3 regions of the Paraliobacillus sp. JSM ZJ581 genome follow, and region 3 is predicted to be linked to each of the others. Evidence: riboswitches for the same ligand, from Rfam matches in the RefSeq annotation. Region 3 holds a riboswitch; each other region holds the start of a gene.
The links. Region 3 has a riboswitch for cyclic di-GMP ahead of ACH6CY_RS13300 (hypothetical protein). Riboswitches for the same ligand answer to the same signal wherever they lie in the genome.
Positions count from the first base shown of each region.

Region 1 (11,073 bases), on a different contig from region 3:
TGATGTTACGGTAGATTTAGAGTAATGGCTAACTAGCTGATCTAATAGGTACACTTGTTCATTTAATTCATTGTTCGTACTACTATAAATAATTAATGAATTAAGCTCTGAATCCGGGTTTGCATATACCAGTTTAGCGGATAGAAAAACAGTCCCTAGTAGACAGCTAAGCAACATAGTTATTAAGTTCGTCAAACGCATTATTAAACATCCTCATGTAGTCATCTAATTGTTCGTGATACACACAATATCCGAATGCAAATTCAATTGTTACCATGCGATTTTTTTTGGATAATGTATAGTCTTTCATATTACCTATGATTTTTTTCATGACAGTCTCCACTCCTGCAACATCTGTTTCTGGTAATAACAGTGCAAAAGTATCATCAAAAATACGAAAGCGACTGTCACTTGCTCTTGTTGCTTGTGTAACTTGGTTTGCAAAACTCTGAAGGACATGATTTGTTTCTTTCTCTCCATACAACTTTTTAAATGTTTCCCAATTTTTCAATTGAATTAATAATAATGAGAAAGATTGTTCATAACGACTTGCTCTTTTAAACGATTCATTTAATTGCATATAAAAGCGTTTTTCATTGTCAAAATTTGTTGCAGGGTCTATTGTAACTAGTTGATAGTATTGTTCTTTCCAATAATGATATTTAGTAGTTATTATTTTTCTTTTTTTATGAAAATGACCAGAAACAAAAGAAGTAACAAGTAGTATCATTTGCCAAATAATCATTTTAGAAACAGAAAACGAAGCGATTCCTTGTATGTTAAAAAAGGTGTCAGTGCTCATTGTCTGTGCTAAAATCATATAGCTTCCAAAGAAAAAAATGACAAGAAGACTAATACCTAAACTAAGTAATAGCCCTTTTGATACTCCAATGAAGATTAAAGCAATCGTCATAAAGAACAACATTGTATCTAGCCCTGTTTGAGCAGTGTAATAAAAGTAATAAATAGAAATAGCGAAATTCAAAAAAATAAGTAGTGCCATACTCATTGAAAAATGATGGTTATCTGATAAGTTCATGCTCCCTTAAGCTCCTTTCTGCAATTAGAGGAACAAGGTTGTCAAAGATGTGTGTGTTGTTAGTTGTTTGATCCATATATGCTCCTTTGAATGGGCTTTGCTTTACGCGAAATGATTGAAGTCTGTCATAAAGTTTTAGAGCAAAAGAATCGTTTTTTTCAACTAGTGCATATTGAATCGCAATACCATATAAAGCTGGTGACTCATAGGTCACTGCAGGTTTTAAAGTGGTTGAATCATATTGTCCAAATAGCTTGTGATGCGTATCGAATTCTTGCTCTAAGAATGAAAGGAAATCATTCGTATCCATATTAATTTTGCCTAAATGATAGGCAGTGTATGTTTGTTCAATCATATTTACTTTGTCATCATAAACAAACTCGTTTTTATCAATTAAATAGCGTGTTGGAAATAATGGATTACTTTTTACTGCCGTTTGTTTTGCTATACGATACATTTTTTGATAAAGTTCGTGATCCATCCATTCTAAGTGATTGAGTCTTTCTAACGTTTTTAGGTCCAAATATGCTGTAGACAGTGCACTGCTTTTCGCATCATATTTCCAATCATAAAAATCTACAAAATATTGATTGTAGGTTCCTTTCTCGATCAATGTTTGTGAGATATGCTTTGCTGTTTTTCGATAGGTTCGTTCATCCCACTGATTTGTAGCATCCAATAACGCCTGGATAATTCTAAGGTCATCTACATATGCATTTACGCTTTCTGTTACTTCACCATTGAGTAAGACACGCCAATGAATCGATCCTTGTTTGGATAAGAAATATTCAGTGAGTTGCTGATACCCTAAATCAAACAGAGCTCTATTATCACTTTTTACGGCGTATTCCAACCAAAGACCAAGTGATTCTGATAAAGAATAATCTGTATCACTCGTTTGATAGTGTGTTTTTAATAGTTTGTTTGCATTGAGCATATCTTCCCATATGAATTTTTCTAATGGTGTTTCTAGGTGGGTGCGTGTTGATTCATCTGTAGGCTTTTTTATAATGAAAATAGTGATACCGATTAGTAGTATAAAAAAAACGATAGCGATATGAAACTTAAAATTTTTCATGGTAACTCTCCTAGTAAATGAAGGACTATTAATAGCGATATTGCTTAATTCCATTCTATTAAAGTTTAATAAAGCGCTTTTTACATAAAAAAACGACCAATAGGAATGGTCGGTTGCGCCACTCACTCCCAATTTGTAAGGCGCCCACATATAACAAATTGATTCTAGTACCATATAGATAAAAAACACTGAAACTTAAATTAAAAGAGTAATTTGTCTTAATTAAATAGTATGATTATTTTGTGAAAAAATCAAGTTTTTTCACCTGTTTGTTTCTAAAGTGATCATTTAATATGGTATGGTTAGATGAATTTAATAACATATGGATAAAAGAAAAGATGTTCTATTGATAGATGAAAAAAGCAAGGGTTCAGCATTTAGCCTCTTGTTCCATAGTTCAGTTGCTAATGTCCGTTGATGAATCGTCTACCATAAATTACTAAACAACAAACATTGTTTTTAGATGGAAAAGATGCTGTATTAATTAAAGGGAAGAAAGTTGCTATTGTGGTATGATAGTATTATTTAGGAAGGGCGATTGCGTTATGAAAAATAATGAGGCATGTATTCGAATGGTAGATGTTTCTTACAACTTTGGGGAACAAGTAGTCATTAATCAGCTGAATTTGGTGCTTCAAAAAGGTGTTTCTTATGCGCTGATCGGTCAATCTGGTATTGGAAAATCTACCTTGTTACGATTACTTGCTGGTCTTGTTTCACCAGAAAGTGGAACGATTTATATTAATGACGAAAGATTAATGAAGCCGAGAGTGAAAACCGGATTTTTATTTCAAGATCTAGGTTTATTTCCATGGCAAACGACTTTTGAATCGATCAAAATGCCGCTGCAAATCCAGACAGGTATACAAAAAGAAGATTTAAAGGTACGTGTTTTTAAATGGTTAAAAGAGTTAAAAATAGAGCATTGTGCGAAAAAATACCCACATGAATTAAGTGGTGGCCAAAAACAACGAGTAGCTTTAGCAAGAACGCTTATCACAGAACCAGATTTTCTTTTAATGGATGAACCGACATCCGCAATTGATGCGATGACAAAAGAATCGATTCAAGCACTTATTCTAGCGCAACATCACAAACAACAAACAACGATGCTGTTTGTGACACATGATATTGAAGAAGCAGTTTATTTAGGAGAAGTTATCCTAATTATGCGAGAGGACGGAAAAATAACTCGGATTCCCAATCCTCTATTTGGAAAAGAAAACAGTAGAGAAACCTTAGCCTTTTATCAAGCATGTATTGATGTAAGGAAACTTATAAACATGGAGATGGAGACAGATGAAGTATTTGCGGTGGATAGGTAGTAATCAATTTTTTATTGGATTTTTAACCACGCTTTTAGCTTGGCAAATGGTTTACTTTCTAATTGATACACATACAATCCCAGCACCAATGGAAACATTGATTTATCTATATACAATAAAAGGATCAATACTGTTACATGTATTGGCTAGCATGACTAGAGTGGTCGTAGCTATTGGCATTGCTCTAATAATAGGAGTGCCAATCGGTATATTAGCCGGAGTCAATCGACTATTTAATCAATTTTTTTCCCCTTTTCTTTATTATATTTATCCTATTCCTAAGGTAGCATTTTTACCTGTATTAATGCTTTTATATGGTTTAGGGAATAAATCGAAAATCATCTTAATTATTTTTATTATAGTATTTCAGATTATTTTGTCAGTGAGGGATGGAGTAAGGCAAATTCCATCTTCATATTTTACTGTCATGGATAGTTTCGCCTCTTTCAAATTACATACATATCGCTATTTAATTATTCCAGCAGTTTTACCACACATATTCTCCGGATTACGTGTTAGTGTCGGTATTTCACTTGCAACTTTATTTTTTGCGGAAAATTACGCAACAACATATGGGGTTGGTTACCATATTTTAAGTGCATGGACAAAAATGGATTACACTGAGATGTTTAGTGGTATTCTTGCTTTAAGCTTTTTAGGTATTGCAATGTTTAAGTTAATCGATCTATTGGAAGCTAAGGTCACTCCTTATAACGTTTAACATTGCGTGATATCTAGGCTTAACTAATATGGCTCTGTGAAACTATACTAGCATTATAAATATGGTGAATTAATATGGATAAGCTTTTTAGGTTTATTGCGATTTTACAAGGATTCACGCTGAGCAGAGCGCACCGTTTAAACTTTATGATATGTATGTAATCGCTATTTTCCTATAACAGTCTCACGATAAATGTCTCTTTTGTTACCTGAGCTTTCTTTTTTCTAGAAAATATATGATAGGAGAGGAGCGTTTATATCAATTATTATCTCTCATCAGCCCCCCTCTGTATGTAAATTATTTGAAAGAAAGTTAATGGATGAACACCTAATCACATCTATGCTATTAAGAATTGAAGTCCTTTTCTGTTTGTAGAATGTTTTGTAATGCTTTTCCATATAAGTTAATTGGAACATTGTCTCCAGAAATAAAGTGAAAAATGGCCATTCCATTTTCTAACGATAAAATGGTCCAAGCTAATTCTTCTGCGGATAGATCAGATTGTTTCCCATCCTTTGGATTCATATTATTAATTACTGTTGAGACATGCTCTACAGATTCTAAGATCATATCTGTCCACTTTTTTCTTACAGATTCATTTCTCATTGCATACAAGAGAAATTCCATGTTTAGTATACTCCAAGCTTGGTTATTTTGTTTATCTAAATCAAAAAAATGCCGCATTTTTTTGATGAAATGGTCAATGGATTTTTCCTCATTAATTATGTGTTGAATGGTATTGAGACGTGCATGCATTTGTTGCTCTAATAAAGCAAGGAATAGTTCTTCTTTTGATTTAAAGTGTGTATAGACAGCCCCCTTTGTAAATCCAGCAAATTCGGCAATTTTATCAACAGAAGCCCCGTGAAATCCTAGTTTGGAAAAGGTTATGGTAGCTGAATCTAGGAGCATTTTTCGTGTTTCTTGTTTCCGTTCCTCATTGGTTAATCGTTTTCTAATCATTTTACTCTATCCTCCTTTTGACAAGTATAACACAATATATACTAGACTCAATAGGATGTAAATACCTAGTAGTTATTCCTGTTTCTTAGTGGTGTTGCCCATATTACATATATGAGTATGGAAACTATAACTTATCATCAAGTACTTTTAAAATTATAGTATATCAACCTTTGGGGAATTTGTTGAAGAGAGTAACACACGATGTGAAATAGCTATTTTAAAAGTAGCTTAATAATACATGCAATTTGACATACCTTTAATAATGTGTATACTATATAGTATGTTGGTTAGTTAAAAATAAACTTAGGACACTTAACTATTCTGCTTTGTCATCTTTCTAACGAATCAAAGGTTCATGAGTGGGAAGTGACAGTGTTGTGATCATTTTGTTAAAACTTCTGAATGGGAATGTTTTCAGGAATAAAAACTAGGAGGTGGATGATGTTTAACAGTGAAAAACTTAAAGTAATTGGGAATAAGCATTTTAAGGAAGCACAAGAGTTAACTGAAATATCTATAAATGGTGTTGCGACCTTCCATCAAGATGTTCAGGCAGAAAGCTTTCATATATTGGGTCGATGTAAGGTGAAAAGGGCAGTGCAGGCAGACCGATTTGTCAATAAGGGTTCCTGTTCTGTTAATGGCAAATTAACATGTAATCAATTAGTAAATATCGGTCAGGGCTCTTTCAACTTGATTGAAGCAAATAATATTGAGTCTTCTGGTAGCTTAGAAACCACCGATTCTATCTCGTGTAAAACTTTTCAATCAATGGGTCATTTAAAACTAAAAGGGGGGCTTATTTGCGAACGGGCGTCAATAGAAGTTTCTGCTCCATCAGAAGTGAGTGAAATCAAAGTAACAGACGAGGTAACGATTAAACTAGCAAAATTAACTCTATTGAATGTTAAATCTCTTATTAGAAAAAAGATGGTTATAGGGTCCATTCATGGAAAAAATGTAGATCTTGAACATACGCAAGCTAGTCAAGTATTTGGTGAAGTAGTGAAAATCGGAAGTAATTGCAAAGTGGATGAAGTATTCTATAAAGAAGCTTTAGATGTTCATCCAAGTGCGGTTGTCAATAAAAGTAATAAAGTTTAAGATTATGGAGGTGGCTGTTATTTATACAGGTACATCTTTGTTCAAGCGATTAATTAGTATTTTCGCAATACCTGTACTTGGTGTTTTATCGATTGGGTTATTTCTATGTACCGTCATTGTTATTGTCGGAGGGTTATTGTATACATTCGGTGCAGAGATTAGAATGGAGATTTTTCCTGATTTATCTGTTCCTCAATATCTTGGTTTGCCAGTTGGAATTATTTTTGGCCTACTTTTGTTAGCTATTGCCTTTTTTTCTTGGCGTGTATTAAAATACTTTTTAAATGATTGGAACAAATAAAAATTAGTAGTGTTGCCTAAAAGTTTTGTTGCTTTGTCTTTGTCAAACAAAATATAACTAAACCCACTTGTGAGAGTATTCAATGAAACATTATCTAGCTATTATAAAAAATGGTGATATAAAGGGTAGTTCTTGCTTTGCTCAATTGTTTGTTAAATGAATAGCATACGATACTCCACTTGTAATTTTATTTTTTGTGGTAAATTAAGCAACAACATATGGCGGGCGGTTACTATATGTTGGGTACATCGACAAAAATGGATTGTAATGAGATATTTAGTGGAATCCTTGTTTTAAGCTTTTTAGATATTGTAATGTTTAAGTTAATTGATCGATTGGAAGCCAAGGTAATTCCTTAGAATGAAAAACCTTTTTGATACTTTTTATCAAAAAGGTTTTTTAATAACAATTAACTTTACTTAACAAATGAAAAATCAGTTAGCTCATCATAATGATAGGCTTGCTTGATTTGTTCTGTTTCCTTCGTCCATGTAATGATTCGATCAAATTGATCTTGATCAATAATAGCTCCATGTGTATAAGACGTTGCTTTATTATTAATATAGTCACTCATTGCCGCTGGGAATTGATAAGTAGATAAAATATCAGCATAGTTATTTGCGTCGGTTTCATTCATATAATCAATTGCTTTGTTATAAGCAGTGTAAAAAGCTTTTATATCTTCTGGATAGTTTTGTATCATTTCTTCTGTAAAGAAAATAGTCCCGCCTTTTATATTAGCTTCGTTTGAGCTTGCTAATAAATGTGCGCCTTGTTGCACTAACATCCCAGCTTGAGGTTCAGTAAATACAACACCGTCAATTTGATTAGATAGAAGAGCCTCTGCTCGACCTGAAAAAGAAGGGATTTCAACAATGTTGTAGTTAAACTCATTTGCCTCAGCAATTTCATCCATTATGTATTCAAGAATAAAATTAGGAACGAGAGAGACATCTTTCCCATTTAACCCTTTTACATCTGTAATGCCAGAACTAGGTGAAGATAAAATCTTAAAATCTTCATTAATGTCTGATGTTATTTTAAGTTTGATTCCTCTATCAACAAAAGCGGCTGCTGTCATAACATCACCGATAGCAGCATCTAATTCATTTGCTTGTAGCGCAACATTTCGATCATTTGGTGAAGTAAATGTTTTAATCGATACATTCACACCTGACTCTTCAAAGTAGCCATTTTCTTCCGCCAAAATAATGGGGAGTGCTGCTTCTGCTGGTAATGTACCAATGGTAAACGTTTCACCACTTGGTGTAGTACCATTTTCTTTCTCATTCTCTGTCGTTTGATCAATAGCTGTGTCATTGTTTGAACAAGCTGCTAGTAGAAAAATACTGCATGCAAGGAATAGGTAGTTTAATATTTTTAGTTTCAATTGTATTTCTCCTTCTTAGTCTACGATGTCTTTAAATTGTTCTATCGTTAAAAAGTACGGTATCACATTTCTTTTCAATAATAATGGATTTGTATGTTCGTTGTTTTTACCATTTTCACAAGTGAATGCCAAATGAAATCCATTTTGTTTTAATAAGGATACATTTCTATCTGTGAATAGTCCGAATGGATAGGCGAATACGTCTTTCACCGGAACATATTCGTTACATAAAGCTAAGTCTTTTTCAAAAGCTTCGTCTGTAGCTTCCATTATAAGACTGACAGACTCATTTTTTCTTTGGTGAAATGCATCTGTGTGGTTGGCGTATTCAAATACATCTTCCATGTCTTCTAGATCTTGTTTGGAAAGACAAACTGATTTTTTTTGGTTAAATGTTTTTGTGTTTTCATGAAGCCACCCTGTTACGACAAAAGAAACAGCATGAAATCCATGTTTTTTTAATACTGGATAAGCATATTCTTTTACTGATTGAAAACAGTCGTCAAATGTAAGTAGTATTGACTTTTTAGGAATAGGTGTTTGCTTTATGTAAAAATCTTTGACTTCATTTAATGTTAGTGTATGAAAGTTGTTATCCTTTAAATAAGTCATTTGCTCTTCAAATTGCTCAAGCGTAACAAACAAAGCGGATGGCAATATATCATCATATGCTTGTTTCACATCAATGTGTGAGGAATTGTCTGGATTAAACTCTTTTTCTTTTCTGATTTCATGGTATAGTACAGTTGTAAATGTCATGTGTATTCCTCCCTATCTCAATTGATTATAGAACCAATTACTACACAGTCAATTCTTTCTTGAAAGATGTCATAAAATATTCTTTTTTAATAGTCACATTTTTGCTATCTTTTTACCTATATGCTAGTCTAAACTGCTTTTATTCGTTCCTCAGCATCTTGCAAGTATAACTCGAGTTCAACTCTTGTTAAATAAGGAACTTTTCCATAAAAAATATGGTCAATGACTTCAACGCTGTTCCCGTTAAACAACCACCCGGAGGTTAGTGTGCGAATTGGGGCTAGTAAAGGATTTTCTTTTCCATCAATTTGTTGCGGTTGTCCTGTTGGGGTGAAGAATAATGCACGTTTTCCTTTAAAGCGCTTCTTTGCTTCATCATCTTCAAAACTATAAGCAAAGCCATGTTGAAATACGCGATCAATATATCCTTTCATGATAGCAGGCATGCCGTTCCACCAGCTAGGAAAGATATAGATATATAGATCACTTTCAAGCATATATTGCATTTCTTTTAGTACGTCTTCTGGAAAAGTTTCGTTTTCTCTTACAAATGTACCGTTCTCAATATGAATCATATCACGTCCATCAAGTAAGGGGTTGAAGTTCATTTTATACAAATCTCTCACGTTCACTTCATACTGTTTCGCTTCTAACGCTTTTGTTATACGTTCCAATAATGCGTGAGAAAAACTTCCTTCTCTCGGGTGGGCAAATACAATCAATGCTTTCACTCTTTTTTCTCCTTCATTATATTGTTCATTCGTTCACAAATGACAATGAAAGGATAGCATGGAAACTCATTTAAGGCAATAACATATTAATTTTTAGTATAATGTAGTTTGGATAATCAAATAGGAGGATACTAGGATGACAATTTATAACAAACTAGTGAGAGATTATATTCCAACCATTATTAAAGAAACAGGTCAACAACCGAGATACAGTATATTGACGGATACATCTTATAAAGCAGCGTTGCAAGATAAATTGCGTGAAGAGATAGAAGAAGTAATTCATGCAAACACTTCCTCTGACAAGCTTGAAGAACTTGCAGATGTGTTAGAATTATTGCATGCTATAGCAAAACAAGAAGGGTTTTCAATGAAAGAAGTAGATACAATCAGGCAGAATAAAAGAGACTTTCGTGGAGGATTCGACAAAAAAATATATTTGCATGAAGTTACAGTGTAGATAAGTAATAAAATTTTTTATAAAAAAAGATAGTAAATAAGATGTTGCTTACTGATTTGCCTTAGTAATTGTATACTCATATGAATCCTTTTGCTTACTGTGGGTTAAGCCCTCTTGTTTAAGGGCGATTTTAATAATTAATGATGTTATCCGATTTTTTAACACTTTAAAGAACGATTAACTTTACAATGTGATAAAATGAATGAGTCATTTGGCGTTATATATCAATGATGTATTGTTTTATCGTTAGAAAAATAGGAGATGTTATTTTGAACAAATACAAACGTGTTAGGATACATATAGAAAAAAAACAGTGGGTTTCTTGGGGCATTCTCCTACTTTTGTGTTTAGGCTCTCTATTTTTTGTTAACCATAATGCAACGTTCTATAATAAACCAATTGCTGAGGTTACTGAAATAATAGATGTAAAACAAGTGGATGTAACAGACAGTAAACAAAATCATGATGTTGTATATACACAATTGCTTGATGCAACCTTGAAAAACGGAGAACAGAAGGGGAGTCGCATCGAGTTAACTAATGAATATTCCGACTCAAGAGCATACCATCCTAAGCTGTCCAGCGGTGATGAAGTGTTTGTATCGGTTCAAGAAACAAACTCGGGTGATTTAGTTGGAAGTATCGCTGATATCAAACGTGATGAGGCTTTACTTGTTGTTGCATGGATCTTTATTTTTGTTTTACTAGCAGTGGGGAGTAAACAAGGACTTTTTGCAATGATAAGTTTAATCATAAATGCAGTAATTATTGCATATGCACTACATTTATACATTGATACATCTAGTGTTAGTCTGTTATTTATTATGAGTGGCGCAGTTGTTGTCATGTCTATTTTATCTTTATTATTTGTAAGTGGATTTCACGCACAAACGTATGCGGCAATTATTTCAACTTTGTTAGGAACATTTATGTTGCTGTTTATTACGATGTATGTTTTGTCTGTCACTAATGCGCAAGGTTTACGTTTCGAGGAGATGTCATTTTTAAGCCGTCCACCTCAAGCTATTTTCATGGCAGGTGTATTGGTGGGAGCGCTAGGTGCAGTCATGGATATTGGTGTATCGATGGCATCTTCGTTGTTTAGCTTATACGAAAAAAATAATGATATTTCTATAAAAGATTTAAGGGAATCTGGAATTGAAATTGGTAAAGATATTATGGGTACTATGACAAATATTTTA
Region 1 is NZ_JBISEP010000002.1:183,992-195,064, reverse strand. It holds gene ACH6CY_RS02665 (DUF2334 domain-containing protein) at 1-201, opposite strand, end outside; gene ACH6CY_RS02660 (GGDEF domain-containing protein) at 167-1,039, opposite strand; gene ACH6CY_RS02655 (hypothetical protein) at 1,023-2,117, opposite strand; cyclic di-GMP riboswitch class II at 2,216-2,298, opposite strand; gene ACH6CY_RS02650 (ABC transporter ATP-binding protein) at 2,663-3,442, shown strand; gene ACH6CY_RS02645 (ABC transporter permease) at 3,417-4,163, shown strand; gene ACH6CY_RS02640 (TetR/AcrR family transcriptional regulator) at 4,509-5,126, opposite strand; gene ACH6CY_RS02635 (hypothetical protein) at 5,568-6,230, shown strand; gene ACH6CY_RS02630 (hypothetical protein) at 6,241-6,531, shown strand; gene ACH6CY_RS02625 (ABC transporter substrate-binding protein) at 6,947-7,921, opposite strand; gene ACH6CY_RS02620 (polysaccharide deacetylase family protein) at 7,937-8,680, opposite strand; gene ACH6CY_RS02615 (NAD(P)H-dependent oxidoreductase) at 8,809-9,411, opposite strand; gene ACH6CY_RS02610 (nucleoside triphosphate pyrophosphohydrolase) at 9,548-9,871, shown strand; gene ACH6CY_RS02605 (YibE/F family protein) at 10,141-11,073, shown strand, end outside.
Region 1: it holds a riboswitch for cyclic di-GMP, as region 3 does, so the genes downstream of both, ACH6CY_RS02655 (hypothetical protein) here and ACH6CY_RS13300 (hypothetical protein) in region 3, are expected to answer to the same signal.

Region 2 (11,073 bases), on a different contig from region 3:
GTAAATGTCCATTATAAACAACCCATCCATGCATGGCCTCCAATCCTTTCTTGTGATGATTTGATATACTATAGTATATTATGACGGAAAAACAATGGTAATGGAAGTAGGGATCATATGATACAAACAATACAACAAGTCAATCAATTTTTAGATAAACGAGAAACAATAGGAATTAAACCTGGATTACAACGAATAAAACGATTGTTGAAGGCATGTAACCATCCCGAAAAGAAGCTAAAGGCAATTCATATTGCAGGTACGAATGGAAAAGGTTCAACGCTAGCGTTTATGGCATCCGCATTACAGCAAGCTAATTACACTGTGGGAACGTTTACTTCTCCATCATTAACAACTCGAAATGAAATGATTCAATTGGATGGACAATCAATTACTGATGAATCATTTATTAGATATTTACTTTTATTACTAGAGGAAATCGAACGTTTAGATTTGAAAGGAGACCCGCCAAGCTCGTTTGAAATCATTGTGGTTGTTGCGCTCAATTACTTAAAAGATCATGCTGATATTGCTTTAATTGAAGCGGGAATGGGTGGAAAGGATGATGCTACTAATGTTGTAAAGCCAATTCTTAGTATTATTACAACGATAGGAAAAGACCACCAGCATTTTTTAGGTAATTCCTATGAAGCGATTGCATCACATAAAGCAGGTATTATAAAAGCGCAAACCCCAGTCATTATAGGTGAATTGCCAAAGCAAGCAGTCTCAGTAATCAAAACGATTGCACAGGAAAAAAGAGCACCACTTTTTCAACTCGGTGTTGAATTTTCCTATCAATTAGAAAATAACAAAAACCCATTTCATTTCATAAATGCGAATCACCGCTTTCCTGTCTCTTTAGGAACAAGAGGTGTCTATCAGATACATAATGCAACGTTAGCCGTGCAAGCATTATTACAATTAAATGAAAGTAATCTAAGTCTTACGAAGCAATCTATTTTGACAGGGATTGCAGATACTAGCATAAGTGGACGGTTTGAACAGGTGTTAGATCAGCCATTAGTTATTGTAGATAGCGCGCATAATGCAGAGGGTATTGCACAATTTATTCAATCAATTAGAGCATATTATCCAAGTGAAAAGAAACAATTAATCATGGCGATGTTCAAGGATAAACCGATTGAAGAAATGATTCAGCTAGTCGATCCGGTATTTGATCAAATTATATTTACTAGCTTTGATCATCCACGTGCTGCAAAAGCAATTGATTTATTTCATGTTTCGACAAACGAGAATAAACAGGTGATGGAAGATTATCGAGAGGTACTAGATCATTTGAAAAATCAATCGATGATGACATGTATTACAGGTTCATTAAATTTTGTCGGAAAATCAAGAAAAAAAATACAAGGAAATAAATGAGAAAACACCGGTAATATGATATAGTTAAAAAAGTTCATATTTTTATACTTTAGTATGTACAAATAGGTTCTAATGTACTATATTAAATGTAAGTACTGGTAAAAAAGGATGAATTAAAGTTGAGAAAACTATATCGTTTTCGAATCAATCAATCTGTTTTACGTGAAGAGAAGGCTATGACTCTAGTAGAAGTCCTTGCATCTATCTTACTGTTATCCATTATTATTGTTACATTCTTAACTTTTTTCATTCAATCTAGGAAAACAGTAGACGTATCGGACGAGATAAGTGATGCGACTTATATTGCGCAGTCAGAAATAGAGAATACTTATCATATTAGTCAAACGATGTCTTTTTTAGATGGAGTGAATCAATTAAAGACCGAAACAGATACATATGATGATTCGTCTGGTCAGCATAAGTTCACTAAAACAGTAGACTCGAATAAAGTGAAAATTAGTATTGCAGTAGCGGAAGACGGAGAAGATCAAGTAATTAGTGATAAGTTAAAAAATGTACTTGTTCATGTATACGACCTATCAGGTAAATTGAAAGGTCAAATGGAAACAAAAATCCTTTGGGAAGAATAGTAGGTGTTTTCCATGTGGAAGGAGCAAAAAGGTATCACGTTAGTAGAGTTATTAGCGGTTCTATCTTTAATGTCAATCATTATTATGCTAGTAGGTTCTGCTATGATGTTTGGTCAAAAGCAATACAAGAACCAAACAGAAATGATTGAACATCAGGATCAGGTTCGTTATGTCATGGCAACGATAACGAAAGAAGTACGTTCACACAATCCTAGTCAAGTAAGTGTCACGGATGATGTGTTAAACATTGGTTCAGATAGCTATGAATTCAGTGCCCCACATGTATTGAAAAATGGAACTTCAATTAGTGATGAAATTGGATTATTTGAAATAAAAAAAAACGATCTAGAGCTTGACATTGCGATTGCCAGTACAGCAGATGCAGGAAATGAACAACAGCGCTTATCAACAATAATATACCTTAGGGAGTAGGTGAGGATCGGTGTTGTTTTTTAGTAAACTACGATTAAAAGAAGAGAATGGTTCCATATTAGCTACTGTATTAATGACGTTGACTGTATTATCTTTATTAGGTATAGCATTAGCTACTGCATCATTTGCCAATGTAAATTTGTCCAGTGTTGATCGTGCCTACCAGTCAACTTTTTATATAGCAGAAGGAGGAGCGAATCAAACGTATGCATCGATAGAATCAATTGTAAATGATGTGTACGATAGTACTAGTAATCAAGCAGAATTTTATACGACGTTTAATAATAAGTTAGACGAATTAGATAACAAAGTACTGACTAACTTTTCTAGCATATTTAAGGACAACCCCTCAGCGAACATTTCCATCCAAGAGCTAAATACTTCAAATCCTAGAAACTATCAAATCATTTCAGAAGGTGTAATCGGCGAAAGAACACGTACGGTTACACGTCCATTTCAGATTAATTGGACATCAGGAAATGTACTGAATATCCCAGACAGAGCAGTAGCGATCGTTAAAAATAATATTCATTTATCGGGTTCATCAACTTTAAACGGAAATGTTTATGTTGAGTCTTCTGATTCAAATACGATAAATATGAGCGGTGGGACATCAATAACTGATGGAGCGGCATATGTGCCAGAATCAGCGGTTAATCATGCTTTGAATGATGCAGGAGGAACACCACCGATAGTAAAACCAAATACGAATATATTACCTTGGATAGAATATCAGCGAATTGTGGATTCGTTTCCAATTTTCCCTTCTTATACTCTAGCGACAAGTGAGAAGTTTGAAAAAGTTGATGTCAATGGAAATCTAAATATAACTCAAAATCATACATTGAATTTATTGGAAAATATTTCCTTTAACAGCATTTCAATAACGGGCGATAGCACGTTGAAGATTAATACGAACAACCAAAATGTTGATATTGTCGTTGATAATCTAAATGTTCCTGGTGGACATATAGAGATTATTGGTACAGGGACAATTGATTTTTATGTTAAAAATATTTTTTCGATGGGCTACGGTGAAATCAATGGTGGAGGTGCAGTTAACCAAGTAAATGTCTATTTGGCAGGAAATAATAGTGTGAATTTATCAAGTAGTACAAAAATTATAGGTTCATTATTTGCTAAAACTGCTAATGTAACATTAAAAGGTGGTGGTGGTTTTAAAGGATTTATTGTTACTGGAGGTAACAATGTAACCTTTGATGGAGGTTCTTTTTCCAATCTATTATTACTAGCCCCTAACGCTAATATTAAAGTGGGAGCCGGAGCAATGATAACCGGAACATTAATTGGTAATTCACTAACTGGTAGTGGTGGAACTGGTGTTACATATAAAGATATGTCAGGTGAATTTCCTTTTGGATCAGCTGATTCACCATCTGATGATGATTTAATTACGAAAGAACCATCGGTAGAGATAGATTGATGTAGAAATTTAACATAGAATGAGGTGTCATATGGTTACCCGAACGAAACGAAAACTCGGTGATGTTTTAAAAGAGCACGGATTAATTACAGAGCAAGAAATCATTCAGGTGCTAGAACAAAAGAAGCCAAAGCAGAAGTTAGGCGATGCATTAGTTGAACAGGGATATATCACTGAACGCCAACTGTTAGAAGTATTAGAGATTCATCTAAAAATAAACAGTGTTTCATTATATCGATTTTCAATTGATGACGCGATGATGGAATTAGTTCAAAAAGAGTTCGCGAGACAATATATTTTATTACCGATTGAACAACGCGAGAATGTGTTGACGGTTGCGATGAATGATCCACTAGACTATTACGCAATTGACTATTTGGAGCTTTCTACTGGTTTTATCGTAAAGCCAGTCATTGCAACAAGAGACGATATTCTCCAAGCCATCAATAAATATTATGATATGGGTAATGTCTATTCAGATGAAGAAATGGATGCTGAGGACGCGCCAGCTGTTAGAGTACTAGATCAAATACTACAAACCGGCGTAACGATGAAAGCAAGTGATATTCATATTGATCCGACTGAAACAAAAGTGGTCATTCGATATAGAGTAGACGGCATGTTACGTTCTGAAAAAACAGTCCCAAGAAGACTGCAAAATGCACTAATTGCACGTGTGAAAATTTTATCAGAATTAAACATTACTGAGACGAGGTTACCACAAGATGGGCGGATTCGTTTAATGATTGATACAAAACCAGTTGATCTACGAATTTCCACACTTCCAACTGTTTTTGGTGAAAAAATTGTTATTCGAATATTAGATTTATCTAATATTTTTAAGACGTTAACAGAGCTTGACTTCTCAGAAGGAACGTTAACTCAATATAGGGAAGCGATCAAACAGCCATCTGGGTTAATTTTGCTAACAGGGCCAACTGGTTCTGGTAAAACAACGACGTTATATGGCTCGATTAATGAACTTAATCAGGAAGATGTCAACATTATTACGATTGAAGATCCAGTCGAATATCAGCTTGAAGGCATTAATCAAGTTCAAGTGAATAGTACTGTTGGCTTGACATTTGCTAAAGGACTTCGATCTATTTTGAGGCAAGACCCGAATATTATCATGGTTGGGGAAATTCGAGATAGAGAAACAGCTGAAATTGCTATTCGATCGGCGCTTACTGGACACTTAGTTTTTAGCACCTTGCATACTAATAGTGCAATTGCTGCTATTCCGCGTCTTTTTGATATGGGTGTTGAGCCTTATCTTGTCGTATCTGCACTATCTGCTGTTATGGCTCAGCGCTTGGTGAAAAAGGTATGTCCTGATTGTAAAAAAACACGACCGATATCTGAAATGGAAAAACGGGTACTTGAAAATCGTTTTATTGAAATAAATGAAGTGTATGAAGGGGGAGGCTGTGATAGTTGTAGACATACAGGATATCGAGGACGATTAGCAATTCATGAATTGTTAGTCATTGATGAAAAAGTAAAAAATTTAATGATGAATCAATCGAATATGTCTGAAATAAAAGCCTATTTAAAAGATAATCAGATGCGATTTTTATTAGATGATGGATTATTAAAAGTGAAAAATGGATTGACAACAATAGATGAAGTATTACGAGTAGCAACGGAAGAGTAGGTGATTCATGTGCATTACAGCTTAGAAGATTTGTTAGTATCAGCGTATCGAAAGAATGCTTCAGATATCCATTTAACAGTTGGTTCACAACCAATATTTCGAATTGATGGAAGACTGCAACCTTTCGGTGAAAATAAACTAAAGCCAGAAGATACGGAGAGAATGACAAAAGAAATTCTAACAGAAACATTATGGGATAAGCTAATGAAAGAACGAGAGCTTGATTTGTCACATGGCGTGAAGCAAGTTTCACGTTTTCGAATGAATATTTATTTTCAAAGGAATTGCCTTTCGTTAGCGATACGTACAATACCGACAGTAATTCCGTCAATTGATTCGTTAAACCTTCCGGATGTGATGAAAGAAATTGCGCAATTATCCCAAGGCTTAGTATTAGTAACTGGGCCAACAGGCAGTGGAAAAAGTACATCATTGGCTTCGATGATCGATTATATGAATCAGCGTATGAATCGGCATATTATCACTTTAGAAGATCCAATTGAATATTTACATCAGCATAATCATTGTCTCATCGATCAACGCGAAATTGGCTTTGATACGATCAATTTCCAAAAAGGTTTACGTGCGTGTTTAAGGCAAGATCCCGATGTCATTTTAGTAGGTGAAATGAGAGATTTAGAGACAATATCAACCGCTATAACAGCTGCAGAAACAGGGCACTTAGTTTTAGGTACTTTACATACAACAAATGCAGCATCTACCATGGATCGAATTATTGATGTGTTTCCAGCGCATCAAAAAGGACAAATCAGAATTCAACTAGCAAATGTGCTTGAAGCAATTATCTCACAACGATTGTTTCCGTTGTTAAAAGGGTCTGGAAGAATAGCAGCAACTGAAATATTAATTAATACACCTGCGGTAAAAAATTTGATTCGTTCAGAGAAAATGCATCAAATACCGAACACAATGCAAACGTCAAAAGAATTTGGCATGCATACGATGTCAATGGATATCAAACGGTTGTTGCAACAAGGCATGATAAGTGAAAAGCATGCTGCGGCATATGTGAAAATTTAAACGATTGATTCCTTGCTTGTGATGAAAGAAGGTGAAATGGATGAAATATTTTTCTTATAAAGCAAAAGATTTAAAGGGCAAATTAATTAAAGGCAAGGTGAATAGTGAAACAAAAAAAGAAGCAATGAGACATTTACAAGCGAATGGTCTTATCTTGTTTGAACTAAAAGAGTTGAATCCAATTCTTTACAAAGATATTTATATAGGAAAACCGATTAAAAACAAAGATTTTGTCATTTTTTTACGACAGTTTGCTACGTTAATTGATGCGGGGATTACATTAGTTGAAGCAACAGTCATCCTACAAGAGCAAACAAATAGTAAACCGTTAAAAAAATCATTAAACCAAGTACAATATTCACTTGAAGAAGGAAATAGCTTGTCTAATGCCCTAGCAGAATTTCCGCGGTTATTCCCAGAATTATTTATTAGTATGGTACGAGCTGGCGAGGTGAGTGGTAACTTAGATGAAATATTAAATCGAATGGCAAATTACTATGAAAAACAATATCAATTACGACAGAAAATTATTACCGCTTTAACTTATCCAATCGTTGTGGGAATAGTGGCGATTGTTATTACTATATTCTTATTAGCTGTTATTGTACCGATATTCACGAATATGTTTCTGTCATTTGACCAAGAGATTCCAACTTATACGCAAGTTGTTTTACAGATTAGTGAGATTGTCCAATCATACTGGTGGGTCTTATTGCTCATCACTTTACTTAGTGTCATTATTGTTCGGCTATTAAATAAAAATCCAACAATGTCATACTATTTTGATGTAATGAAATTAAAAATGCCGATATTTGGAGTTTTTATTCAAAAAGCACTATTAGCTAGAATGACACAAACACTGAGCTCATTATTAAATAGTTCTGTTCCAATTCTTCAAGCTGTGTCTATTACGGAAAATGTGATTGAGAATAAAGTAATGAAGCAAGTTCTTCAACAATCGAAGGATTCATTAGAGAGTGGTGAATCAATAACAGAGCCGATGAAGAACCATTGGATATTTCCTAAATTAATTACTCAAATGATTACTGTGGGAGAGCGTACAGGTTCAGTAGATGCCATGCTAAAAAAAGTATCAGAATTCTATGAACAAGAATTAGATGAAAGCTCAGATAAACTAAAGTCATTAATAGAGCCAGTGATGATTATTTTCCTAGCTTTTGTCGTAGGAGCAATTGTTTTGTCGATTGTTATCCCGATGTTTAGTTTGTTTGAAAATATCTAAAAAAAGTATAAAATATAGTATTAAAGTTATAGACATTTACCATGTTTATAGTATAATAGTAATTGTTATGAAATAATATAGGAGTGAAGAAGATCTATCTTTATTTGGGCACTTGGATAGATTGGAGCTAGTAGTGCAACCGACTGACACCATGAATGTACTAGATGATGTGAGTCTTTTTTTTATACAAATTAGGGGAGGTAAGGAAATGGTAAACAAGTTGAAGAAGGTATTACGTAGTGAGAAAGGTTTTACATTAGTTGAGCTATTAGCAGTAATCGTTATTCTAGCAATTATCGTTGCAATTGCTGTACCTGCTATTGGTAATGTGATTGAATCAGCGGAGACTAATGCAAGTGAAGCAGAAATAGAATTAGTTCTAGATGCAGCAAGGTTAGCAGATGCTGAGGGCAATTTTACTGATGGGATGTCAGTGGCTGATTTAGTTACTGGCGGATATTTAGAGGACGATGGTGAACTACCAACTGGAACAATTAGTTTCGTTGAGGCTAGTAATACGTATGAATTAAAATGAGGTTAAATCAGCTAATATTTTCAGAGATCCCTTATGTAAGGGGTCTCTATACATATCTAGGAGAATAGGATGGAGCTTATTATTACAATTATATTATTTATATTCGGAAGTGTGTTTGGTTCGTTCTTTAACGTTGTGGGTTTACGAATCCCAACAAAAAAATTTTTAGAGTCAGAACGATCGTATTGTCCTCGATGTGGTAAAAACTTATCTTGGTATGAATTATTACCGATCATTTCATTTATACGTCAAGGTGGGAAATGTAGAGGCTGTAAAACAAGCATTTCGTTAATATATCCTGTCATTGAACTATTTACAGCTTCACTATTCGCGCTTAGCTACTATTTAATAGGTTTCAAAATAGAATTACTTATGGCACTATTGTTAGTTTCAATATGTGCGATTATCATCGTTTCTGATATAAAATATATGCTAATCCCCAATAAAATTTTGCTGTTTTTTTCCCCATTCATCCTATTTATGCGAATCCTGTCACCGCTTGATCCATGGTGGTCTCCGATTGTTGGCTCGCTGATAGGATTTATTATGATTTTTCTTATTATTATTAGTAGTAAAGGAGGAATGGGTGCAGGAGACATGAAGTTATTTGCTTTACTAGGTTTAATTGTTGGATATCAAGGTGTGTTATTGACGTTTTTCATTGCTACATTAATAGGTACTGTTGTTAGTGTGATATTACTTATAAGAAAAAAAGTAGATCGCAAATCACCGATACCGTTTGGGCCGTTTATTTGTGTAGCTGCTTGTATTACTTACTTTTTCGGACAAGATATGTTGAACTGGTATATGACATCATTTTTTTAAGGACGGATGAAAATGGGACTTCTCAAAAAGGATCGAATTAACTTGATGTTAACAGATCATGTTGTTCGTTATCTATATCAAAATAATCAAACAAGTGATCATGGCGAGATTAAACTCGAGCCTGGTTTAATAGAAGATGGAAAAATCATTGATAAGCCTCGATTCATAGGTGTTTTAAAAGCTTTAGTCAAAGAAAAAAATTGGAGGAACAAAGAAGTAGCCTTTTGCGTACCTGACGCTTTTGTTACGTTACGTGATGAAGCTGTTCCGAAGCAATTAAGTGGTGAAGAAATAAAACAATATATCGAAATGGAATTAGATAACTCAATTCGTTTACCATTTAAAAATCCTGTCATTGATTATGAAATAATTAAACAAGAGGAAGATTTAAGCCATATTTTACTTTTTGCATATCCAAAGGATCGCTTAGAATCATACATAGATGTGTTTCATCAAGCCAATTGCAAGTTGACGATCGCAGATTTTTCTTTCTTATCTGTCTATCGGGTTTTTGCTACACATGATTTAATCAACAAAGAGGCGCATCTGTTATTGATTCAGTGGAGAAAAGCCGATATCGTTTTGACAGTGTTTCATAATGATCGCCCTATCTTTAATCGACATATTTATCTTGAAGGAGCTAGTGTGTCTAACAATTATCACCAAGAAGAAGATAATGCGTCAAATTCAATCGATCAAGAACCTTTTCAAAGTATAGTAGAAGAACAATTTGTCACCATTGAGCGTTTCATGGATTTTTATCAATATTCGATTACGAATAACAGTGCGCAAATTGATCGTATGGCGTTAGCTGGTGATTCTAAGTACCATTTGAAAATAAAAAGTTTATTAGAGGAAAGATTTAATTTAAGTGTTCAGACACCATTAAATAATCAAGAGCTTCCATTAGAGTATACGGAACTGTATGGCCTAACGTTAAGAAAATAATTCTTTTTATTCCATATTAAACGTTAAGGAGATCAATCATATGATAGAAATTAATTTAGTTGAAAAGAAAAAAACGAATGCATCTCCGTATGTCTTAATCGGGATTTCTATTATAAGTGCGTTACTGATAGGTATTGGTTTTTTTCTATATCAAAATTATTTAGATAGTAAACAAGAATCGCTAATGAAGGTAAGAACCAAGAATAGTATACACCTTAACGAAATAAGTCAGGAAAGCGAAGTGATTCAAAAAGTAAATGTGTTAGAAAGGCATATCGAGCAATTACAAGGCGTTATTTTTCCAAGTGCTTATGTAGTACAGCAAGCCCATTCCATACTACCAGATCAATCCTCTATCGAGCATTATATGTTTACAATAACAGATGGTCTAAGGGTAAGTGTAAAGGCGGAATCAATTGACGATACGTCAAAATTTGCTCAAGCAATGCGTGGTTTTGCATTTGTCGAACAAGCTGATCTAGTCGAGTTGGAACAAATAGAGGATGAATACTTAGCTGTGTTTACGTTCTCCATTAACAAGGATTCTTTATTAAAGGAGGCTGATTAATGTGATTATAGAATGGAATAGAAGATATTCAGTGGCCTTAATTTTTATTGTGCTTATGCTTATCCTTGGGGGAATCTTTGGTTTTTATAAATACGTTTACCCTGCCCAAACAGAAGTGAAGCAGTTAGAAGAGGAGATAGCGTCACAAGAAAAGTTAATCAATGAAGTAAAAGATAATCAACAAGCAATCAGTGAAGCAACGGTTCGTAATGAACAATTAGAAAGACAATTGCCAAAAACTATATTGATTGACCAATTATTAGTGGAATTAGAAGATATAGAATCAGCATCCGATATTGCAATCTCAAAAATAGTGGCTAGTGAAGCTAGTGATTTACCAGAATCTTACCCTGCTTTAAACTCACCAAACTATTCGATTGCATTTAGCTCGGATAATTATGATG
Region 2 is NZ_JBISEP010000026.1:1,177-12,249, reverse strand. It holds gene ACH6CY_RS12795 (ATP-grasp domain-containing protein) at 1-34, opposite strand, end outside; gene ACH6CY_RS12790 (bifunctional folylpolyglutamate synthase/dihydrofolate synthase) at 118-1,386, shown strand; gene ACH6CY_RS12785 (type IV pilus modification PilV family protein) at 1,506-1,976, shown strand; gene ACH6CY_RS12780 (PilW family protein) at 1,989-2,408, shown strand; gene ACH6CY_RS12775 (pilus assembly PilX N-terminal domain-containing protein) at 2,422-3,852, shown strand; gene ACH6CY_RS12770 (GspE/PulE family protein) at 3,884-5,509, shown strand; gene ACH6CY_RS12765 (type IV pilus twitching motility protein PilT) at 5,519-6,550, shown strand; gene ACH6CY_RS12760 (type II secretion system F family protein) at 6,591-7,793, shown strand; cyclic di-GMP riboswitch class II at 7,865-7,947, shown strand; gene ACH6CY_RS12755 (prepilin-type N-terminal cleavage/methylation domain-containing protein) at 8,002-8,328, shown strand; gene ACH6CY_RS12750 (prepilin peptidase) at 8,398-9,153, shown strand; gene pilM (type IV pilus biogenesis protein PilM) at 9,166-10,101, shown strand; gene ACH6CY_RS12740 (hypothetical protein) at 10,142-10,669, shown strand; gene pilO (type 4a pilus biogenesis protein PilO) at 10,671-11,073, shown strand, end outside.
Region 2: it holds a riboswitch for cyclic di-GMP, as region 3 does, so the genes downstream of both, ACH6CY_RS12755 (prepilin-type N-terminal cleavage/methylation domain-containing protein) here and ACH6CY_RS13300 (hypothetical protein) in region 3, are expected to answer to the same signal.

Region 3 (11,073 bases):
AAGACACTTGGGACTGATTCAACCTCTAAACCTCGTGTGTATTTTCGAGTTACATTAATAGGATCCACTTCATTGTCTTGAAGCATAGTTTCCTGATCAAGACCGTATTCTGAAATAATATCTTTAATATATTGTTCTGTTCCCCAAGCTCCATCTTGACTTTGCGAGTCGCTTATTATTCTTCTAGCAATTTCATAATATTCTTCCTTATTATAATGAATGAGGTTTTGATCAAATTTAGAAAGTCGTAAAGATGCATCGTTTAAATAGACCATAGATTGCATTCTAAACTTCGCTTCACCTGTTTCGATATATTTCTGTTCCAATTCAGGTAAAACTTCACTCATCCAATTCTTACACGCCGGACAAGAATAATCAAACGCTAAAAAGATTTCATTAGCAGCATCTTCTTCACCTAAATATACCATTTTTTGATCATCAATTGGTGTTGTATTTACTTGATCAACAGAAGTTGTATTTATACCTAATAAAACTGCAGCAACAATCACGACAATTGCAAATACAGAACCTATTATAATTAATGGCTTTTTCTTCATTTTTTCTCCTCCAAAAATGATTATTTTTTATATTATTTACTTTACCGCATAATGACTATTTTTTCCACAAAAAAATTGGGAGAGGAATCACCTCATCCCATTCATTTTCAATTAATCTTCATCTGCTTCTTCATTATCATTATCTTCATCATCTTTGTGCTCTTCTTCCCGTTCTTCTGCTTTTTCTCGCCCTTCTTCTTTGCGCTCTCTAGCTTCTTCTCTGTGCTCTTCCTCACGTTCTTTAGCTTTCTCCTGACGTTCTTTTTCTCGTTCTGCCGCTTCTTCTTTACCTTCTTCTTCTCGTTCTAACGCTTCCTCTTGACGTTCTTCCTCACGCTCTTCCACTTCTTCTTTACGTTCTTCTTCTCGTTCTAACGCTTCCTCTTTATCTTTTTTTGCCTCTTCCTTATATTTCTCCGCTAGCTTTTTCATTTCACTTTTATATTCTTCTTTTGTTATTTCTCCAGAAGCTAACATCGCTTGTAATTCTTCTCTTTGTTCAGCTCTCTCTTTCAAGTTATCTAATTTTTCAATCACATAGGATATATTAATTTTCGCTTGCTCTGGTAAATCCTCTCTTTCTAACAGAGCTGTTAATTCTTCAATACGCTCTTCTAATCGATCAGCAAGAGTATTTTCTATTTCTTCTACCTCTTCTGGATCATTGTCATCATCAGTTGATTTTGCCTCAGTTAAATCAGCATCTGCTTGATTTGTATTTGCTTGAGATTCTTTTATTAATTGGTCAATGCTTTCAATATCTCCATCTTCTATTGCAGCTTTTGCTTCCTTTAGCCTCTCTGTTGCATATTGATCTTGGAGAATCGCCTTATCTATTTTATCTACTGTTAACTCATACTCCACTTCTTCCATCAAACGAGTCGTATCATATAACTCTGCTTTAGTGCTGATTACTTCTTCTGCTTCATCAGCCAATACTTGCCCTCCAGCCACTAACAATCCCGCACCTAAAATAACACTAAATAATTGTTTTTTCATCTCTAACTCTTCCCTTCTCTTATTATTTAATATGATTTAACAAGCTTTCAATATTAGGTTTTGTTTGTTCATATGCTGATACAGGTGACATAAAAATAATAATAAGATTAACCGATTTATTATGTTCTTTAAAATATACATCTGTTCGAACAGCATCTTCAAACGTTGATTGATAAGATAATGTATTATTCTCTTCAGAAATAATTTCAATATTTTCTGTGCTAGCTTTCAATTCTTGTTTTATATCTGCAAACGTTCGATCACTTGAGACTGAAGAGATAATAGCTTGTGACTTACCATGACTAAGTATGACATTTAAATTATTTGTATCTGCATCAGATTTAAATTTCCAATCAGCATTTTCTTTAATAGAGAGATCATAATTTTTATTCTCATAAAGAATAGACCCTTTAGTTGATTCCGCCTCAACATTCTGTGATGGCTTATCTGCTTTACATCCAACTAATAAAAGTATTGAAAATAAAGCCATTAAGGTAAACACCGATTTCCTGTTCATGACGAACCTCCTCTCACGAAAAAAGCACACTTCCGCTAACAAGGAAAGTGCACTTGCTTAACGGTAACTGGCTAGCATAGACAAAGTCTTTAGCCCCTGTAGCTTTGCGCCCCAACTTTTCAGTAGGTTTGCCTTTATCAATTTTTAAATTCGTTTGTTTTCTTCTAATCATATATTAGGTTTGATACAGGTTAATTTTAACAAATTTTTTTCCCTTTTAACACAGGTAATTTATCGCTTTCTTCGTCTTTCTATTAAGCAAATATCCCTACTCTAATAGACTTATCAATATTGAAGTAGGCTTTGCATCACGCTCTATAACCATTACAATGTATGCTGGACAAGCGCTTTAGCAATCGCGATAGCATACTCCGTTGCTTTCTCCGCACCAACCAATGTTGTCATGGAAGTAGTTCCTTCAAGTAATAATGTGAATTGATTCGCCAAATCTTGCTCATTTTGTTTGCCTCTTGCTTGAGCTATTTTTTGAAAATAGTTTAATAATTTAACTTTGTGACCTCTTGCAATATTTTCAATTTCATTATCCGTTCCAGCATAATCTTCTATTGCTCTTAAAAACATATCTCCTTTATAAGATTCCTTCTTTAACCAACGACCATGCGCTTTAACAGCAAGAACGAAAGGAGAATCTGTATCTATTGCTACATGTGAATCTAAATAAGACCAATACCGATTTTCACGCTGTCTAAGTACTTCTTCTACCAACTTATCCTTGGAAGAGAAATGATTATAGAGAGTCATCGTTGCCACATTTGCTTCTCTAATAATTTGTTTTAGTCCTACGCCACGAAACCCATGCTCATAGAATAATTGTTCCGCTACTTTAAGTAACATATCCCTTTTTTCCGATCGGCTCATCTAACCATCTTCTCCTTTAATAAATCGAGCAATTCTGTATTTTAGAATACAGTTTGCTATTTTCATAGTCAAACTTTTAGTGAAAGGAGCTATACTTTTCTCACACGCATCTCACCTTTTTTCCATTTAAAATAGTTGATTACACAATTATCTTATGTTTATAATAGAAAGGTCGTTCTATATATTTTTGAATGGATTGCTTTGTATTTTTTTGGTTACACTAAGTTGAAAAGGAGGATCTTTTTCTTTATAACCATTATTAACAGTTTTTTCTATTAAATACAAGCAACTACGAATCAAACAATATGTTAAAGAGAGGTCTTTTTATGACTCAAATTGGAAAAGTATTTTGGATATCATTAATTATATCAGGTGTTTTTGTCTTATGGGGCGTAGTTGCACCAGAAAATTTAGAATCTATTACTTCAAACATTCAGTCTTTCCTTACCTCGCAATTCGGCTGGGTCTACATACTTTCTGTTGCAATCTTCTTACTATTTTCGATTTATCTTATGTTTAGCCGTTATGGAAAGATGCGTTTAGGCCAAGACGGAGATAAACCAGAGTACAATAAAATTACTTGGTTTGCTATGTTATTCAGTGCAGGTATGGGGATTGGAATTATATTTTGGGGAGCCGCAGAACCGCTTGCTCATTTTGCCGCACCTCCTAATGCAGAACCGGAAAGTATTGAAGCAGCTAAATTCGCTTTAAGATCATCCGTTTTTCATTGGGGATTACAGACGTGGAGTATTTACACAGTCATTGCATTATCTGTCGCCTACTTTAAATTCAGAAGAGGCGCTCCTGGGCTTATCAGCTCTACTTTTCAACCACTAATAGGAGACCGAACCAATGGTTGGATTGGCAATTTAATTGATATTACAGCGGTATTCGCTACCATTTTCGGTGTTGCTACTTCACTCGGTTTAGGAGCTTCTCAAATTAGTGGGGGGCTATCTTATGTAACAGATATTAAAAATAACTTTAGTACACAACTTATTATCATTGTCATTGTAACTATTTTGTTTATGCTCTCAGCTTGGACAGGCTTAAGCAAAGGAATCAAATACTTAAGTAATACAAATATAATATTAGCAATATTGCTTCTTGTACTAACCATTATACTAGGACCAACTATTTTTATATTTAATACATTAGTTTCAACAATCGGGGACTACATAAGCGCGTTACCATCACTTAGTTTTCATACAGCGCCATTTGATGAAAACGCTAATGATTGGATTCAGGACTGGACTGTCTTCTATTGGGCATGGTTTATTGCTTGGTCTCCATTCGTAGGTACCTTCATTGCTCGTGTGTCTAAAGGAAGAACCATTCGGGAATTTATTTTTGGTGTCTTATTTATCCCAACAATCTTTTGTGCTTTATGGTTTGTTGTTTTTGGTGGTTCTAGTCTGTTTCAAGAATTGAATGGGATTAACACAGGATTGACTGAGCTAGCAAAAGAGAAAACTTTATTTGGTTTATTTGAAGGATTTCCTTATGGTTCTGTATTAACCGTTGTGGCTATTTTGTTAATTTCTACATTCTTCATAACTTCTGCTGATTCTGCAACATTTGTGTTAGGTATGCAAACAACAAACGGTAGCTTAAACCCACCAAATAAAATAAAAATGATCTGGGGCATCATTCAATCAGCAACTGCCGCTGTATTACTTACTTCCGGTGGACTAGGAGCTTTACAAACAGCATCTATTGTTTCGGCTTTTCCTTTCACTTTCATATTACTAATGATGATTGTGTCACTCGTTAAAGCATTAAAAGAAGATTATCAAGAACAAAATGAATAATCAAGTAACAAACACTTTCCTCATACACTTGGAGTAAGCTTTGAGGGAAGTGTTTCATTTGATTCAATTATTGATCTTAATATAATTATCTATTAACGTAACTGAATCACTATAAGTACAATATTTAAGAAAATTAAACCCTAATATCCAAACCGTTGACTTTTCCTTAACGTAGCATTTTCAATTAACTGTTGTAATAATACAACAATGATTAAACCAGGTATAATTGATAATGTTAAATCCAATATTTAACATCCTCTAGCTTATGATTTTTTAAATACTACCTAACTGATAATAAGCTTCTTTGCTAAATGATTTCCCACCAGAATATGTTGAAATATCAGAAGAAGGAGGTATTAACAATGAGTCTAATTCTGATCTAGGAACAACTTGACCATTAATTAAGAGATCATCATTTTTATTAAATTGAATCTTTTCATTTTCTACAAAAAATGTATCAACATGCTCACCATTTGCATCAACTATTTTCTTGGTAATTTTAAGTTTTATAATTACTTTTTCCTGCTTTACATTTTTAATTACTTTTTTTCTGTCTTTGATTTTATAACTCTAAGTAATTCTCCATTATTACCTTTAACATCTGCACTATTCTCTACAATAGTTTCACCATCCTTAGCCATTTCAAAAAAGTCACTGGCATTGCTCTCTCCTTTTTTAATTTCCTCACTTACTGCATTTGATAATGGTGTTAACATTGACAAAATTAATACAAAAATAATAGTTACTTTTAAAAGCCTTTTATTCATTATGTTATATTTCCTTTTTATTTAAATACATTTTCTTTATATTTTTGATAATACCCGCAAAAAAATGAAAAATAAGTCTAAATTACTATTTTAATCACAAAGATAGATCATATCAATCCTGTTATATTTTATTTTTAGCTAAACAAATACAGCAACAAAACGGTAATGTTTTAATCGTACCATTACATATGTAATTATTTTTTTGGTATTTGTGATAATGCCCGATCTTGAATGGCTTGCTAGTATGCAAAAAATGTCTAAGTAATTATCGATCAGAAAAATAACAACAAATTCATACTTCCTTTGTTTTATTTTTTATATAAAAAGTCATAGCTACTGTCTTTTTAAAATTTAGTACTTTAAAAATAGATCTTTTTGCCGATATAGAGTTTAGACACTGGAATTCCTCTTGTTTAATGTATATATGCTTATCTTACGTCTCGATGAATCGTTAATATTGTCCATATATATATATTAAAAAAATGGTTATTTTTAAAATAATAACCATTTTTTCTTGTGTTTTTGGCAATTTACTTTTAAAAATGCCGAGATCAGAAAAGGCATCACAACGTATAAAGGAGGTTCATGTATAAATAAATATTCAATCTTCGGCATGAGATTTATTGTAGACTTCACTTAATAAAAATGCTTTAGTGATAAATTATAAGTCCTCGTATACAAACAACAGCAAAGATACAAGAAATTGTAATGCAATTTGAGGAGTAGCTAAGTGATTAATATTAAGGATAAAGGTGAATTTCATGAAAAAAATTATTAATCTCAAAAGTATTAAACATAAGATTTTATTTGCATTTTCTCTTGTGATTTTATTGGTAATTATTTTGGGTGTGTATAACTTTATAACATTGAAACAGATCAATAATCAAGTTGAAGACATTATCGAAAAGGATTTACAGACATTGATTGCTAATCAAGGAATGGAAGCAACACTTGCCAAACGAGTCGCAGCAGCCCGAGGTTATGTTCTACTAGGCAATAGTGAATTAAAGGATCGTTTTGCAGACCATACAGAGGTTGGAATTGAATTTGAAAATATAGCTAGAAGTGTTGGGGTTAACAAGGATTTTGATGATTTAATTGATCAAACCGTTGCATGGAGAACAGCAGTCAATGATGATGTATTTGATGCTTATGACCGTGGTGATCATGAACTTGCCACAAAGAATTTGAGTAAATTAACATCAGATGTGAGTGAACTCATGGCAGGATATGAGAAACTTGCCGGAAACGCTGCAGAGGAAATTAATAGACATGGGGAGGAAATCACTTCAAGTGGAGAAAAAACCTCAATAATAGGAATCGTTGTAACCGTTTTAATTACCGTTTTAAGCATTGGTGCAGCAGTCATTACAGCAAGATTGATTACAGATCCAATCAAAAAAGTGATGACCCGGATGAAACTGATCGCTAACGGAGATTTAACCGAAGAGTTATTACAAATCAATACTAGAGATGAAATTGGTCATCTAGTAGAAGCCACGAATGAAATGACAATAAACACTAGAGAATTATTGAATCAAATAAATGTAGTAGCTGAAACTGTTTCGAATCAAAGTGAAGAATTAACACAAGCAGCGAATGAGGTTAAAGTTGGTTCTGAGCAAGTAGCTATTACGATGCAAGAGTTGGCAACTGGATCAGAAACACAGGCAAATAGTGCTAGTGACTTGTCTTCACTTATGAGCACATTCTCAGATAAAGTACAGGATGTAAGTAGCAATGGTGAGCGAGTACAGCAACATTCAAATGAAGTAATGGGAATGACAGTTAAAGGAAGCGAGTTAATGACATCTTCTACAGAGCAGATGGACAAAATCGACAAAATCGTCCAAGGCGCAGTTGCTAAAGTAGGCGGATTAGATAAACAGTCTCAGGAAATTTCTAAGCTTATTTCTGTTATTCAGGATATTGCAGACCAGACAAATTTACTTGCACTAAATGCAGCGATAGAAGCTGCCAGAGCCGGAGAACACGGTAAAGGATTTGCTGTTGTAGCAGATGAAGTAAGGAATCTCGCAGAACAGGTATCTGATTCAGTGACTGATATTACCGTCTTCGTTACAAATATTCAAAATGAATCTAGTCTTGTCGCAGCTTCTCTAGAAGATAGTTATAAGGAAGTGGAGAAAGGAACCCATCAAATTCTTACTACAGGAAAAACTTTTAAAGAAATTAATTCATCTATATCTAAGACAGCAGAAATTATTAATTCTGTATCTAATAATTTAGCCGATATGGTTACAAGCAGTCGAGAGATGAATAGGTCAGTTGAGGAAATTGCTTCTATCTCTGAAGAGGCAGCTGCAGGAGTTGAAGAGACCTCAGCTTCAACACAGCAAACAAGTAGCTCCATGGAAGAGGTAGCAGGTAGTTCCGATCAATTAGCAAAGCTTGCTGAAGAATTGAATGGGTTAATAAGGAGATTTAAACTTTAAATCATTTTATTAAAAAAGCTATGAAATAGCTAACAGCGAATAAAAAGCTATCCTATATTAAAAATAATCCCTCATGCACTTTATCCAGTATGCGAGGGATTATTTCCTAAGCTGCCTACCCCTTTTGTCGGGATTTAGTCTATTGCAACCGTTCCATATGCTATCGTGAATGGCCTTTATTATACGATACGCTTAATATAAAATCACAACCCCCTGACTTTTTCCATTTTCTTATTTTTGTTCTGAAAGATTTGAATGGCGCTACTGTATTGATATGAATCCACCTCCAAATTGGCCAACTTGAAGGTGTTGTCGTTGCCCATTGTCTGCCACCCTGTTCAAATAATGCTTTATCATCATAGCTGTTTACTAGTTGAATGATACGGTTAACATCACGCTCAAACATATCGATTAACGTTTCGATCGATTGATCTGCATATTCATTATAAAAGTGCTGATAAAGTCCGCCAAGATCATTCCATTTATAATCTTGCGTTGGTGTAGCGACTTGTTTTCCTTCTTTATTAGCTTGTTCCCACGACAATATTAAATTCATCCATCCTAATTGATAAGCGATCATTTGCGAAGGTGTACGATTCACTTCATCAACTAGGATATCTTTATCAAGATTATTAATAGAACGAAATTCATCAATAAATAATGCCGCTCTTTTAGTAATTTCATCAATTAACGCTTGTTTACTAGTATATGCTTGCAAACACAATCACCTTTTCTTAATTAAAATAATTTTGACAGATAAAAAATAATCCCTCATGCACTTTAGCCGGTATGCGAGGGATTATTTCCTAAGCTACCTCCTCCTCTTGTCGGGGTTTAGTCTATTGCGACTATTCCATGCGCTATCATGGACAATCTTTATTATACGAAACACTTATTATCTTTCTATGTTAATTATACTACGAAAGCAATGTTTTCACACATTGAGTTCTCTACTCCACATCAATTACATGTACATATTTTATTCTTCTAATTCCCTTTTTTGTTTAATAAGCTTTTGAAATTCTTTTTCTAGTTCTTCAGATGGTTCCATACTTAAACGACTGAGCACTTCGGATATTTTCGTTTCAAGTAGTAAATAATCATCATGGGTTGCACCTTGTTCTTCCTGTGGTTGGCTCTGTTTATACGCTTGATAGTTACCTTCAAATACATGTATTGTTTGATTACGAACTTCTAGTATGTGCGTTGCAATATTCTCTACAAATTGTCGATCATGAGAAACGAATATTACACTTCCTTCGTATGCTTGGAGCAGCGATTCTAATTCCTCCACAGCCTCTATGTCTAGAAAATTGGTCGGTTCATCTAGAATCAATGTATTAATATCACTTACAAATAGTTTCGCGAGGGCGACCTTTACCCTTTCCCCACCACTTAAAACATTTACCTGCTTATAAACATCATCGTTTAAAAAACGCATTCTTGCCAGCACCGTTCGAATCAATGTCTCGCTTTGCTTTGACGAAGACTGGACATTTTCTAAAATCGTTTTTTCATCTTCTAAGATATTCAGGTTCTGACTAAAATAGCCTATCTTTACTGATGGAGAAACGGTAATACTAGGTTCTTGATTTATCACCTTTCGAATTAGTGTTGTTTTCCCGCTTCCATTCGGGCCAATAATCGCTAATTTATCTCCACCTTGCACATGGAAGCTTGTTTTATTCCATAGAAGACGTTCGTTCACTCTACCTGATAGCTTCTCTACCCGAATGATTATTCGTTTTTTAAAGGTTGCTTCATTTGGCACGCTCATCTTAACTGGCGAGAGTTGTTTCACTTTCTCAACCTTTTCAAGTTTATCTATCCTTGTTTCAATCGATGCCGCTGTCTTCTGTAATTTCTTTTGTTTCTTTGCGAAATATGGCTTCGCTCCTATTATTTTCGCTTCAGACTTACTCACTTTTTTTGGTGTTTTAGTCGCTCTTTGCGCTTTCTTTTCTTTTAATTTTATCGCTTCTTCTAGCTGCTTCTTTTCCTTCTCATACTTTTCATAGGCCAGTTGCTTTTGTTGTTTTTCTATATCTTTTTGGTTAACATAATCACTATAGTTCCCTTTATACTCTGTTAACTTTCCTTCTTCAATTTCCCAAATTGTTGAACAAAGCACATCTAAAAATGCTCTGTCATGCGAAACAATGACACATGCGCCTTGCCATCCTTTCAATTTCTTTTCTAACCATTCAATGTGATCCGTATCAAGGTTTGTCGTCGGTTCATCTGCAAGTAGTAGTTCCGCATTTCTATGAAGCATTTGTTGAATATATTCTTGCGTAACTTCTCCGCCACTTTTGGTCGTATCTGTTGATTTTAGTTGTGGCAATAGATCGCTTGAAGTATGCTCCGTGATTATTCCTTGTTCAGGCGTGATTATTCCATTTATCAGTTGAAGCAAGGTAGTCTTCCCACACCCATTGCGACCAACTAAGCCAATTCGATCATTATGATGAATTTGCAGGTGATTTATATCCAGTAATAACCGATCTCTAACATAATATTTTATATCTTTCGCTTCCAATAAAAGCATCGAAACAACCCCTTTCTCCGAGTTTAGGGGAAACAAAAAGCCCCCATCTGGATTCAGAATAGGAGGCAATATAATATATAGGTGCACCCAAAAAGAGACTACTCCCTTGGGCTCAACTACAAAAAGCCAATCCTATCCTGAAAAACGACAATTTAAGGCATAATAAAATAACGTAGAAATAATCTACACATAACCTGAAATTGTTTGTTTTCGTAAATAGGATTAATACTTCATGTAATTGGGTCACCCTTCCATTTAAAGTTACTACTAACGATACATCTAACGATAGCTAATTGTCAACTGTACTTTAAATTTCGATTGATTAATTATAGAATATTGCTAGAAAATAATTTCACTTAGTTCTCTAGGATCTGTTTATTTCTTGAATAATTAATGGCAGCTCTCTCAATTCTTCAATAATAAAATCTGCTTCAACATTCGTCCATTGGGAATCTTTTTTCCACACTCCAACCATCCCCATATGCTTAGCAGCACGTACATCATTTTCAGGATGATCGCCTACGTACATACTCTCA
Region 3 is NZ_JBISEP010000028.1:28,468-39,540, reverse strand. It holds gene ACH6CY_RS13310 (DsbA family protein) at 1-557, opposite strand, end outside; gene ACH6CY_RS13305 (DUF5667 domain-containing protein) at 669-1,556, opposite strand; gene ACH6CY_RS13300 (hypothetical protein) at 1,579-2,073, opposite strand; cyclic di-GMP riboswitch class I at 2,133-2,216, opposite strand; gene ACH6CY_RS13295 (TetR/AcrR family transcriptional regulator) at 2,398-2,952, opposite strand; gene ACH6CY_RS13290 (glycine betaine uptake BCCT transporter) at 3,279-4,766, shown strand; gene ACH6CY_RS13285 (hypothetical protein) at 5,306-5,533, opposite strand; gene ACH6CY_RS13280 (methyl-accepting chemotaxis protein) at 6,295-7,989, shown strand; gene ACH6CY_RS13275 (ClbS/DfsB family four-helix bundle protein) at 8,150-8,707, opposite strand; gene ACH6CY_RS13270 (Vga family ABC-F type ribosomal protection protein) at 8,969-10,537, opposite strand; partial or broken gene ACH6CY_RS13265 (HAD family hydrolase) at 10,902-11,073, opposite strand, start outside.